Regions from separate parts of the Micromonospora sp. CNZ297 genome, predicted to be linked through region 1. Evidence: riboswitches for the same ligand, from Rfam matches in the RefSeq annotation. Region 1 holds a riboswitch; each other region holds the start of a gene.
The links. Region 1 has a riboswitch for cyclic di-AMP ahead of FB454_RS32780 (C40 family peptidase). Riboswitches for the same ligand answer to the same signal wherever they lie in the genome.

Region 1 (3,266 bases):
GGACGCCCGGCGGCTGCTGGTTGCAGCCGAAGAACGCCGGCCGGTTGGTGGCGAAGTCCGGGTCGATGGTGACCAGGCCGGTACGGGGCGTGCCGGTGCTGCGGAACGGCGCCTTCATCAGGTCGAAGTAGTGCGACCAGTCCCAGTACGGTCCCGGATCCCAGTGCATGCCGCCCACGTTGGCGGCGGTGATGCCGGGCACGTTGTCGTGGCCGATGATGTGCTGCCGGTCCATCGGGATGCCGAGCTTCAGCGCCAGGTGCCGCACCAGCTTGGCGGAGGTGCGGTACATCGCCTCGGTGTACCAGGTGCCCTGACCGGCGAAGCCCTCGTGCTCCAGGCCGATGGACTTGGCGTTGACGTACCAGTTGCCGGCGTGCCAGCCGACGTCCTTGGTCTTGATGTGCTGGGCGATGTAGCCGTCCACCGAGCGCAGCGTGTAGTGCCAGCCCAGGTAGTCGGCCCGCTTCACCAGGTCGACGCTCGGGCCGAAGTAGCCCTCGGTGTCGTGGATGACGATGTACTCGATCTTCTGCTGCTTCGGCCGGTCGCCCAGGTCGTGGTTGCCGTAGTCGCCCGGGTCGTCGCTGAGCTGCTCGTACGGCGCGGGGATCCACTCGCAGGCCAGCCGCACCGGGCACTCCAGCCCGTCCGGCCGCTCGGCGTTGCGCAGGCCCAGGCGGGCCAGGCGGGAACGGTCCGGCTTCGCGGCGGTGGCGGCGAGCGTGACCCGCTGGCCGTCGTCGGTGGTGCGGCTGGCGCCCTGGCCGAGCTGGTCGTAGACCTCGTCGGCGAAGGCCGCCGCGGCGTCCGAGGTGTCCGCGCCGGAGTACCGGGCCACCGCGCCGTACCAGGCCGCCGGGTCGGTGCCGGCGCCGACCGGCCCACCCAGAGCCTTCTGGTACGACGCCAGCAGCGCGGCGCCACCGCGGATGTTCGCGGCCGGCTCGGTGCGCAGCGTGCCCGCGTCGAGCCCGGTGAGCGCGGCGGCGGCGTCGAGCGTCTGGAGCGAGGCCGGCGGCAGCGGGGTCTCCCGCTCCGGCGCGGCGGCGGTGGCCGGGTCGAGCTTCAGCGGCCGGGAGTCGTCGCCGCGCGGGTCCTCGTCCTCGTCGACGTGGGCGCTGCCCGGCATGGCGAGGATGTGCGCGGCGTCGGTCAGGTGCATCGGGCCGTAGCCGCCGCTGGTGCTCGGCTGCCCGGTGTGGGTGTCCCAGCGGGACTCCAGATAGGAGACACCGAGCAGTACGTTCTGCGGTACGCCGTACTCTGCCGCGGCGGCGGCGTATTGTTGTTGCCGGTCGCTCGCGGACGCAGACGTGTCCGGCGCGGCGGTCACCGGGCCGGTCGCCGCCAGCGCGGTGGCTGTCGCCACTGCGGCGGCGAGCAGTATCCGTCTGCCCGACGGCGGGGCGGAGAGGTGCATCGAACCTCCTGGACAGGGATGGGGGTCACTGCGTTTCCACCCTCACTCCGCACACCCGCGAGGGTCAATACCTTTCCAGTGAGTAATCAGCCTTGAAAGAAAATTTCACCTCCGACCGGGGTGTGGTGCCTCATCGCGTACGGAGTGTCACGGCGCTGGAAGTTGCGGATCGATAACGGTGGTCCCTACTCTGGTGAATCGTCGGCCGCACGTCTCACCGTCCAACCCGGTCGGTGACGGTCCGACACCGCCGAGTCGCCTCCGGGCGAGCCGGGGAACCAGGTACCTGGGGTGAATCCGCAGCGATGCGGTAGGGCGGCTCCCTTCCCGCCCGAATCCGTCAGCTAACCCGGTAGGCGGTACGGAAGAAGGAGTACGGACGCCCGGTGGCACTCCATGCCCCGCGGCCGTCGTCGAGCCGGTCGGTCGACCGGTCCACGGCTGTGCCGCGTACCCGCTGGTCCCGCTTCACCACAGCCCTCGCCGCTCTCGTCGGCACCGCAGTCGTCCTGACCGGCGGCGCCACGGCGGCACACGCCGAACCCTCGGCCGCCGAGATCGAGGCGCAGATCGACCGCGACTGGAACAAACTCGAACCGGTCATCGAACAGGTCAACGCCGTACGCGAGCAGCTCGCCGCGCGGCGCAAGCAGGCCGACGCGCTCGGCCGGCAGATCGCACCCCTCCAGGCCCGGGTGGACGCCGCGCTCGGCCAGGTCGGCGGACTCGCCGCCGACGCCTACAAGGGTGACAACCTCTCCACCGTCAACGCGCTGCTGGGCAGCCGCTCACCCGGTGACCTGGTCAACGGCCTGGAACTGCTCGACCGCTTCGCGCACCGCCAGCACGAGCAGGTGCGCTCCGTCGCCGCGCTGCGCGACGAACTGGCGGCGAAGAAGAAGCCGCTGGACGAGATGATCGCCGGGCTGACGCGCACCGAGGCCCAGCTCGCGGCGAGGAAGAAGCAGATCGACGCCGAGATCGCCCGGCTGCAGAAGCTGCGGCTCAAGGTGTACGGCAACGGTGGCGGCGGCCCGCTGCGCCCGGCGCCCTGCCCCGCCGGTTACCCCGGTGGCGCTGCCGGAGCGGCGGTCAAGTTCGCCTGCGCCCAGATCGGCAAGATCTACGTGTGGGGCGCGGCCGGGCCGGATCACTTCGACTGCTCGGGCCTGACCCTGGCGGCCTGGGCCAAGGGCGGTGTCTCGCTGCCGCACAACGCGCGCCAGCAGCACGGCATGACGAAGCGGGTGAGCCGGGCCGAGCTGCGCGCCGGTGACCTCGTCTTCTACTACAGCGACCTGCACCACGTGGCGATGTACGTGGGCGACGGCTGGGTGGTGCACGCCTCCCAGTCCGGCAAGCCGATCACCATGAAGCGGGTCGACGACGGCGACATCAACAGCTACGGCCGGGTGTAAGGAAGGGCCCCCTCTTAACGCCTCCGGTAGAGGAGGGGGCCCCTATTAACAACTGTGGGCGCCGTCAGCGGGTCGGCCAGGTGCGCCAGCTCTGCCAGGATCGGCTCGGCGTCGGTCCGCGCTGCCCCTGGTAACGCGACCCGTAGACGGCCGAGCCGTACGGGTGCTCGGCCGGCGAGGAGAGCCGGAAGATGCAGAGCTGGCCGATCTTCATGCCCGGCCAGAGCGTGATCGGCAGGTTCGCCACGTTCGACAGCTCCAGCGTGACGTGACCGGAGAAACCCGGGTCGATGAAGCCGGCGGTCGAGTGGGTCAGCAGCCCCAGCCGCCCGAGGCTCGACTTGCCCTCCAGCCGGCCGGCGAGCTGGTCACCCAGCGAGATCACCTCAAGGGTGGAGGCGAGCACGAACTCGCCCGGGTGCAGC
Region 2 (3,266 bases), on a different contig from region 1:
CAGCGGCCGGGCCAGCGGCGTTCCAGCAGCGGCGCCCAGGGCAGCCACACCTCGCCTGTGGCACCCATGCCGTGCAGGAGAATCAGGTGCCGCTTCCCCGTCGCATCGCCCATTGGCGCAGTCTGCCACCGCCCGCCCCGGACACGCGAGACCGAACCCGCCGACCCGCCCCACCCTCGCCCCGGCTCGCCCACACCCCGCCCCCGGTCCGCCCTCGCCCCCGCGCCGCCCTCGCCCCTGGCGCCCCCTCGCCCTGGCTCCGGCCGCGCACACTCCCCCCTCACCGTCGATCTTGGAGTTGTGGCACCTTCCATAGCGGGCGAGCCTGGACAAACTGGGCGCCACAAGTCCAAGATCGGCGCGCGCCAAGGCCGCGTGAGGGCCGCGCCAGGGCCGCGCCAGGGCCGGGCGGGACGGGGAAGGCCGGCACCCCGGGTGGGGTGCCGGCCTTCGGGCGTGCGGGACGGTCAGGCGGAGTAGCCGCGGCTGGCGATCCAGTGCGCCAGGTCGATCGTGGTGATCCAGTACGAGGGCAGCGACGGGTCGGCCGAGTCGGCGATCCGTACGGTCCGGCCGTCGTCCTTGTAGCCGACCACCGCGACGTAGTGGCCACCAGGGAACGAGTGCCAGCCGCCGTTGGTGTCGGTGGCCGTACCGGCGACGTTCGCGACGACCCCGCGGCCGTTGCTGATCGCCTCGACCACGTCGGCCTGGAGGCGGTCCATCTGCGCCGGGGTGGCCGAGCCGGGAATCATGCGGGTCCGGTACGGGTTGCCCTTGACCTGCTGGTTGAGCACCCGAGTGGTGTCCTCGGCCGAGTTGGTGCCCATCTCGGTGGTGCCGAGGGGGCCGGCGAGCGCGTCCTGGCTGCGCTCGACGCCGGCGGCGCTGAGCGCGTTGCGCACGGCGGCCGGGCCGCAGTAGAAGTAGTTGATCTGGGCCTGGTAGTCGTAGTCGAGCGACTTGCTCGACGGCGGCTTCGGCTTGGCCTTGGGCGTGGTGTCCGGGTCGGCCGTGACCTTGGCCGACGGGGAGGCGCTCGGCGACGCGCTGGGCGAGGCGGAGGCGCTGGGCGACGCCTGCGGTACGGCGATGCGGGCCTCGCTGCGGCTGGCGGGCTGCTCGCCGAGGCGGGCGGCGCCGAGGTCGGCGACCGCGGCGGTGTTCTCCTGGACCGGGGCGTCGTCGCCGGCGGTGGCGACGGTGCCGGCGCCGGCGGCCAGCACGAGCGCGGCGGCCGATCCGGCGATGATCTGGTACGGGCGTTCGGTGACGATCCGTCGCAGCTGACGCTTCAGGTGGTGCTTCACGAAATCCTCCACGGGGCGTGAGCGGCACACGCCGGCCCGGCACGCGGAGGAACTCACACGTGCTGGCGGGGCCGGATGGCCGGGGGATCGGGAACGCCCGTGATGCCGGGCGCCCAGGGGGCGGTTGCCGGTCGCGCGTCAGGCGCGCGCGGGCACCGCTTCGCCGTGGAGGCGGGGGGACGATCGAGGGGTGGGCACGCGGGGTACTCCTTCCGTGGCCGCCGACCGGGTTAGCTGACGGATTCGGGCGGGAAGTACGCCCTACCGCGGGCCGGTGGCTCGCGGATTCACCCCGATGGTGCTCATGGGTCCCCGGTTCGTGGAACACGATTAGGCGGGTCGGTGCGGCGTCGCCGTCGGCGATCGATTACCGCATCGGACGCGCCGACACTACCGGTGGGTATGTCCCCTGCCAAGCGCTCCCACCTGCGTAAACGTGATCCGTGGTAACGGATTTCGGAACACCCGGTTACTGACTTCACTCAATGGGACAAGCAGTTTCGACGGCGCCCGGCGGCGGAAAGCGGACAGACGGCGACCACCCGGCCGGCAATTGCGCGCCTCGATGACCCGTTCTGCGCCCGGCGCCCGTTTCGGCGGCCCGGGTGACCGGGCTCACCACGTTCCGGGTAACGATTCGGTCGAGACAGCCGTCTCAGCCGACCCGGGCCGGGCGCCAGCGGGCGTTACGGACCGTCGCGGGCACCGGCTGGGCGCTCGCCGTCGCGCTCCGGTACGCCGGGGCGGGCCGCAGCGCCACGGTGGCCGCGTACGCCTCGGCGGCAAGTGTCCGGGCGGCCTCGGCGGCCAGTTCCGCGTCCCGCCAGGCCGCCCGCTCCCGCGCGGCGGCGCTCTCCCATCCGGCCCGGCGCCCGTCCCTGACGGTGCGGGCCAGCACGATCTCCTGCTCGGCCGGGTGCCGGCGCGGATCCCACCCGTTGCGGCGCGCCAGCACGTCGGCGAGCTGACGGGCGGTGAGGTCGCCCCGCCAGTGCGCCGTCATGGCGGCGTGGCGCAGCCAGCGCTCCCGGGCCGCGTACTCCGCAGGGGTTCGTGGCGTGCGCGGCGCGGCCAGCGCGGCGGCGCCGGCGAGGCGGCGGGCGGCGGCGTCCGCCTCGTCGTACGCGGTCCAGGCCCGGTCCGCCTCGTCCTGCGCGGCCAGCCACTGCTCCCGGCGGCGACGGGCCGTCTGGGCAGCCCCGGCGGCGGCAACCGCCACCTCCTCGGCGTACCGGATCAGGTCGTCGCGGCGGGCGGCGTCGGCGTCGGGCGGCTCGGGTGCGGTCTCCGGCGCGGGGTTGCGTTCGGGCCGGGCGACGAGCGCGGCGAGCAGGCCCAAGGCGAGCAGCAGGAGGAAGGACCAGATGGCGGCGGCCTCGGGCACGGAGGTGAGGAAGTGGTACAGAGCGGTCTGCGACATGGTCGGCACCTCACGGGAAGGACCTGGCGGGAGGACCCGCACGACCTCGCCGGGGCGGGCCGGTGAAGAGCCGCCGGGGCGGGTGCGGGGATGACGTGCGGTGGGTGCGGAGAACGGGCGCGGCCCGTGAGCGGGTCAGCGGGCGGGCGGTGCCCGCGGGCCGGCCGGTGCGACGGCCCGTCCGGCCGGGACCGGCTCCACGACGGCCGGGGCGGCCGCCCGGGGCGCGGGCGCCGGAACCCCGGCGGGAGCGGCCTGCCGCTCGGCCACGCGGTCGGCCTCCGGCCGCGTCGCGGTCGAGGCGCCGGTGACCGTGTACGTCGAGGCGGCGACCGCCGGAGCCGGGGCGGCAGCGGCGACACCGGCCGGCAGCGTGGCGGCGCCGAACGAACAGGCGACGACCACGGCGAGACTGGCGAGCATCCGGGCGGTCCAGCGCGCCACCCACCACACGGGGCAGGTGAGCGCGATCGGAAGCACGGGTACAAATTACCGCCGATCCCCCACGAACGCACCGCCGCACGGCGTGTCGCGGA
Region 3 (3,266 bases), on a different contig from region 1:
TCCCTTCGCAGTGAGCACGTACTCGTCGCGGGTGCGCTGCCCGGGCTCCCGGTAGGGACGCCGGTCGAGCAGCCCGTCGGCGACGAGCTGCTTGAGGCGTGCGGCGGCCACCGGCTCGCTGACGCCGACCCGCCGGGCGAAGTCGTCGAAGCGGCGGGTGCCGAACGACGCCTCCCGCAGCAGGAGCAGCGTGGTGCGGTTGCCGACCACCTCCAGCGCCCGGGCGATCGAGCAGTTGGCGGTGGACCAGGAGTCACGCTGCGCAAGGAGGTCCGTCATGGCGTCGACGGTACCCCCTGACTTAAGAAAGCAGAAGTCAGCTACCTCACAGCTGGCCGGGGAAGAACCCGTGCCGGGCCAGCGGCTCGACGATCTGGTGCTCCTCGTACGACAGGTGCGACAGCAGCGTGTCGGTGAGCAGGTCCACCGCCTCCTGGAGCTGCGTGAAGTCGCCGGGCCGCCGGACCAGCTCCACGAGCGCCCGGTCGACGCTCTCCACCACCCCGTGGATCACCACGTGCTCCTCCTCGAGGCGGTCCAGCACCGCGGCCAGCCCGGCCTCTGAGCGGCGCAGGTGCGGGAAGACCGAGGCGTCCTCCAGCCCGTGGTGCTGGGTGACCATCGTGCAGTAGGCCGCGCAGTACGCCCCGAGCGTCCAGTTGTTCTGCCGCATGGTCATCTCGTTGAGCGCGGCCCGCGCCCGGCCCGGCGAGACCGAGCCCTGCTTGACCTGTTCCAGCAGGTCGCGCACCTGGGCCAGCTCCTGGCGCAGATGGTCGTGCACGTCCACCAGGTGCTGCCCGGCGGCCTGTCCCCGGGCCGGGTAGACGTGTCCGGCCGGCGGCGGCGGGGCGCTCGGGCGGGTGGACTCGTCCCACGGGCGGCGCGCGCTCAGGCGTACCCCCGGGTCGGGGGTGGGGGTGACGCCGAGCGTGCTCGGGCCGCCGGCGGTGGTCGGCTCGTCGGCGGCCTCCCGGGCGCCGCCGGCGGGCGTGGCGCGCTCGGCGGCGACCAGTTCCCGGACCGCGGGGGCCACCTCCTGGCCGAAGATCTGGATCGCGCGCGGCTCGTCGCTGCCGAGGATGAACGTGGTGATGCCGTGCTCCAGGGTGAGCCCGGCCAGTTCCTCCACCCACTGCTCCGGCGGCCCGGTCAGGAAACCGGCCGACGAGCGGGCGAACGTGCCGGTCACGTTGAGCATGCGGCGGATCGCGGCCGGGTCGCGCCCGGCGGCCCGGGCGCCCTCGTCCACGAGCGCGTTCAGGGCGGGCAGCTCGTCGGGGCCCTTGGGCAGGTACGACAGGGACGGCAGCCAGCCGTCCGCGGCGCGGCCCACCAGGCGCAGCATGCGCGGCTTGTAGGCGCCGACCCAGATGCCGACCGGATGCGCGGGCGCCGGGCCGCGCTTGGCGCCGACCACCCGGTAGTGCTCGCCGTCGACACGGATCATGCCGCGGCTGCCGGTGTCCCAGACCTCGCGGATCACCCGGATCGCCTCGTCGAGGGCGTCGACGGCGGCGCCGGGGGACAGGCGCCGCCCGCCCGCCGCCTCGATCGCGTCCCAGAACGCGCCCGCGCCGAGTCCCAGCTCGACCCGGCCGCCGGTGAGCAGATCCAGGCTGGCGACGCTGCGGGCCAGTACCACCGGCTGGCGCAACGGCAGGTTGAGGACGTTTCCGGCCAGGCGGATGCGTTCGGTCGCCGCGGCCACGTAGGACATCAGCGTCCAGGTGTCCAGGAAGCCCGGCTGGTAGGGATGGTCCTGGAACGTGACCAGGTCCAGCCCGACCTGCTCGCACAGCCGGGCCAGCGCCACGACCTGGTCGGGCTGCCCGGCGGCGGGGGTGATGAAGCCGCCGAAGGTCAGCTCGTGTCCGTGATCGGTCATCCGTCAAGCCCTCCCGTGATCTTGCCTGGCCCTGCCACCGTAGCGCCGCCGCCGGTAGCCCGGCCGGGTGAAGAGCGTCACAAGAAGTGGACGATTGTCACAAATCGCTCCTAGCGTCGGTTTCGTTCGCAGACGCGGACACCGCGGGCCGGAAACGCCAAATCCCGCCGCCGTCCCCGGTAACCGGACCTCGCGCGGGAGCGGGGGAACCACACGTTCCACGGTGCATCGTCACCTCGGGGTGAAGCCGCCACCGGCGGCCGGGCTCCTCGGCCCGAACCCGACAGCTCACCTCGTCGGCGTGGAGGAATCCACATGGCAACTGAATACTCTGCCCGAAGCCGCCGTACCGCCCTCGGAGCGGTCCTGGCCGGCGCCGCCGTCGGCGCCGCGACCCTGTTCGGCCCGGCCGCTCCGGCCAGCGCGGGCGTCAACTGGGACGCGGTCGCGCGCTGCGAGTCGGGCGGCAACTGGAAGATCAACACCGGTAACGGCTACTACGGCGGGCTCCAGTTCTCCCGCGCCACCTGGAACGGCTACGGCGGCAAGAAGTACGCCGCGCGCGCAGACCTGGCCAGCCGGTCCGAGCAGATCGCCGTCGCGGAGAAGGTGCGGCGCGGCCAGGGCATCGGCGCGTGGCCGGTCTGCGGCAAGAAGGGCGGCTCGGCGAGCGCGGCGACCCGGTCCGAGCGGGCCACCACAAAGGCGGCCCCGAAGCGGGCCGCCACGCGCAAGGCCGCGCCGGAGCGGGCGGCCACCCGCAGGGCCGCGCCCGAGCGCGCCACGACGACGGTGGCGCCGCAGCCGTCGTCCGGCGCCGGGACGTACCTGGTCCGGCGTGGGGACACGCTGTCGGAGATCGCCGTGACGCAGCGCGTCGACGGCGGCTGGCGCGCCCTGCACGAGCGCAACCGCGCAGTGGTCGGCGACGACCCCGGCCTGATCTTCCCCGGTCAGCGGCTGCGGCTGCGCTGACAGCGGTCCGAGAACGCCCGGCCGGGTCGCCCCGGCCGGGCGTTCGCCCCGTCCGCGACACGCCGCGTCGACGGTGTCCGGCCTGCTCCCGGCGTCCGGGAGACGGTCCGCGACGGCGGTGACCGCGATTCGTCGGAGCCGGTTGCTAGTGTCACGATGCTCGGCTAAGACGTGAAGAAAGCGCGGATATGACCAACGACCCGTTCTCGGCGGCCGCGAGCATCGACGAGCTGCTGACCCGCACGCAGCAGGCGCTCACCGCGATGCGCTCCCGGGCCTCGGCGCACGCCGACGGCGAGCCCGGCGACCTGCTGCGCGCCGAGGGCACGGCCGCCGGCGGCCGGGTCCGCGCGGTCGCCGTCCAGGGTGGCCGGCTGGATTCCGTGACGATCGACCCGGAGCT

Region 2: linked by a shared signal. The riboswitch ahead of FB454_RS07885 (C39 family peptidase) and the one ahead of FB454_RS32780 (C40 family peptidase) in region 1 are both predicted to bind cyclic di-AMP.
Region 3: linked by a shared signal. The riboswitch ahead of FB454_RS22495 (transglycosylase family protein) and the one ahead of FB454_RS32780 (C40 family peptidase) in region 1 are both predicted to bind cyclic di-AMP.

Annotation. Positions count from the first base shown of each region.
Region 1 covers NZ_VISU01000037.1:29,863-33,128, forward strand. The annotation lists gene FB454_RS32775 (peptidoglycan recognition protein family protein) at 1-1,423, opposite strand, end outside; cyclic di-AMP (ydaO/yuaA leader) riboswitch at 1,662-1,796, shown strand; gene FB454_RS32780 (C40 family peptidase) at 1,810-2,841, shown strand; gene dcd (dCTP deaminase) at 2,906-3,266, opposite strand, start outside.
Region 2 covers NZ_VISU01000003.1:359,585-362,850, forward strand. The annotation lists gene FB454_RS07880 (alpha/beta fold hydrolase) at 1-113, opposite strand, end outside; gene FB454_RS07885 (C39 family peptidase) at 468-1,322, opposite strand; cyclic di-AMP (ydaO/yuaA leader) riboswitch at 1,515-1,657, opposite strand; gene FB454_RS07890 (hypothetical protein) at 1,966-2,730, opposite strand; gene FB454_RS07895 (hypothetical protein) at 2,866-3,210, opposite strand.
Region 3 covers NZ_VISU01000013.1:174,255-177,520, reverse strand. The annotation lists gene FB454_RS22505 (winged helix-turn-helix transcriptional regulator) at 1-279, opposite strand, end outside; gene FB454_RS22500 (LLM class flavin-dependent oxidoreductase) at 326-1,888, opposite strand; cyclic di-AMP (ydaO/yuaA leader) riboswitch at 2,047-2,205, shown strand; gene FB454_RS22495 (transglycosylase family protein) at 2,204-2,863, shown strand; gene FB454_RS22490 (YbaB/EbfC family nucleoid-associated protein) at 3,052-3,266, shown strand, end outside.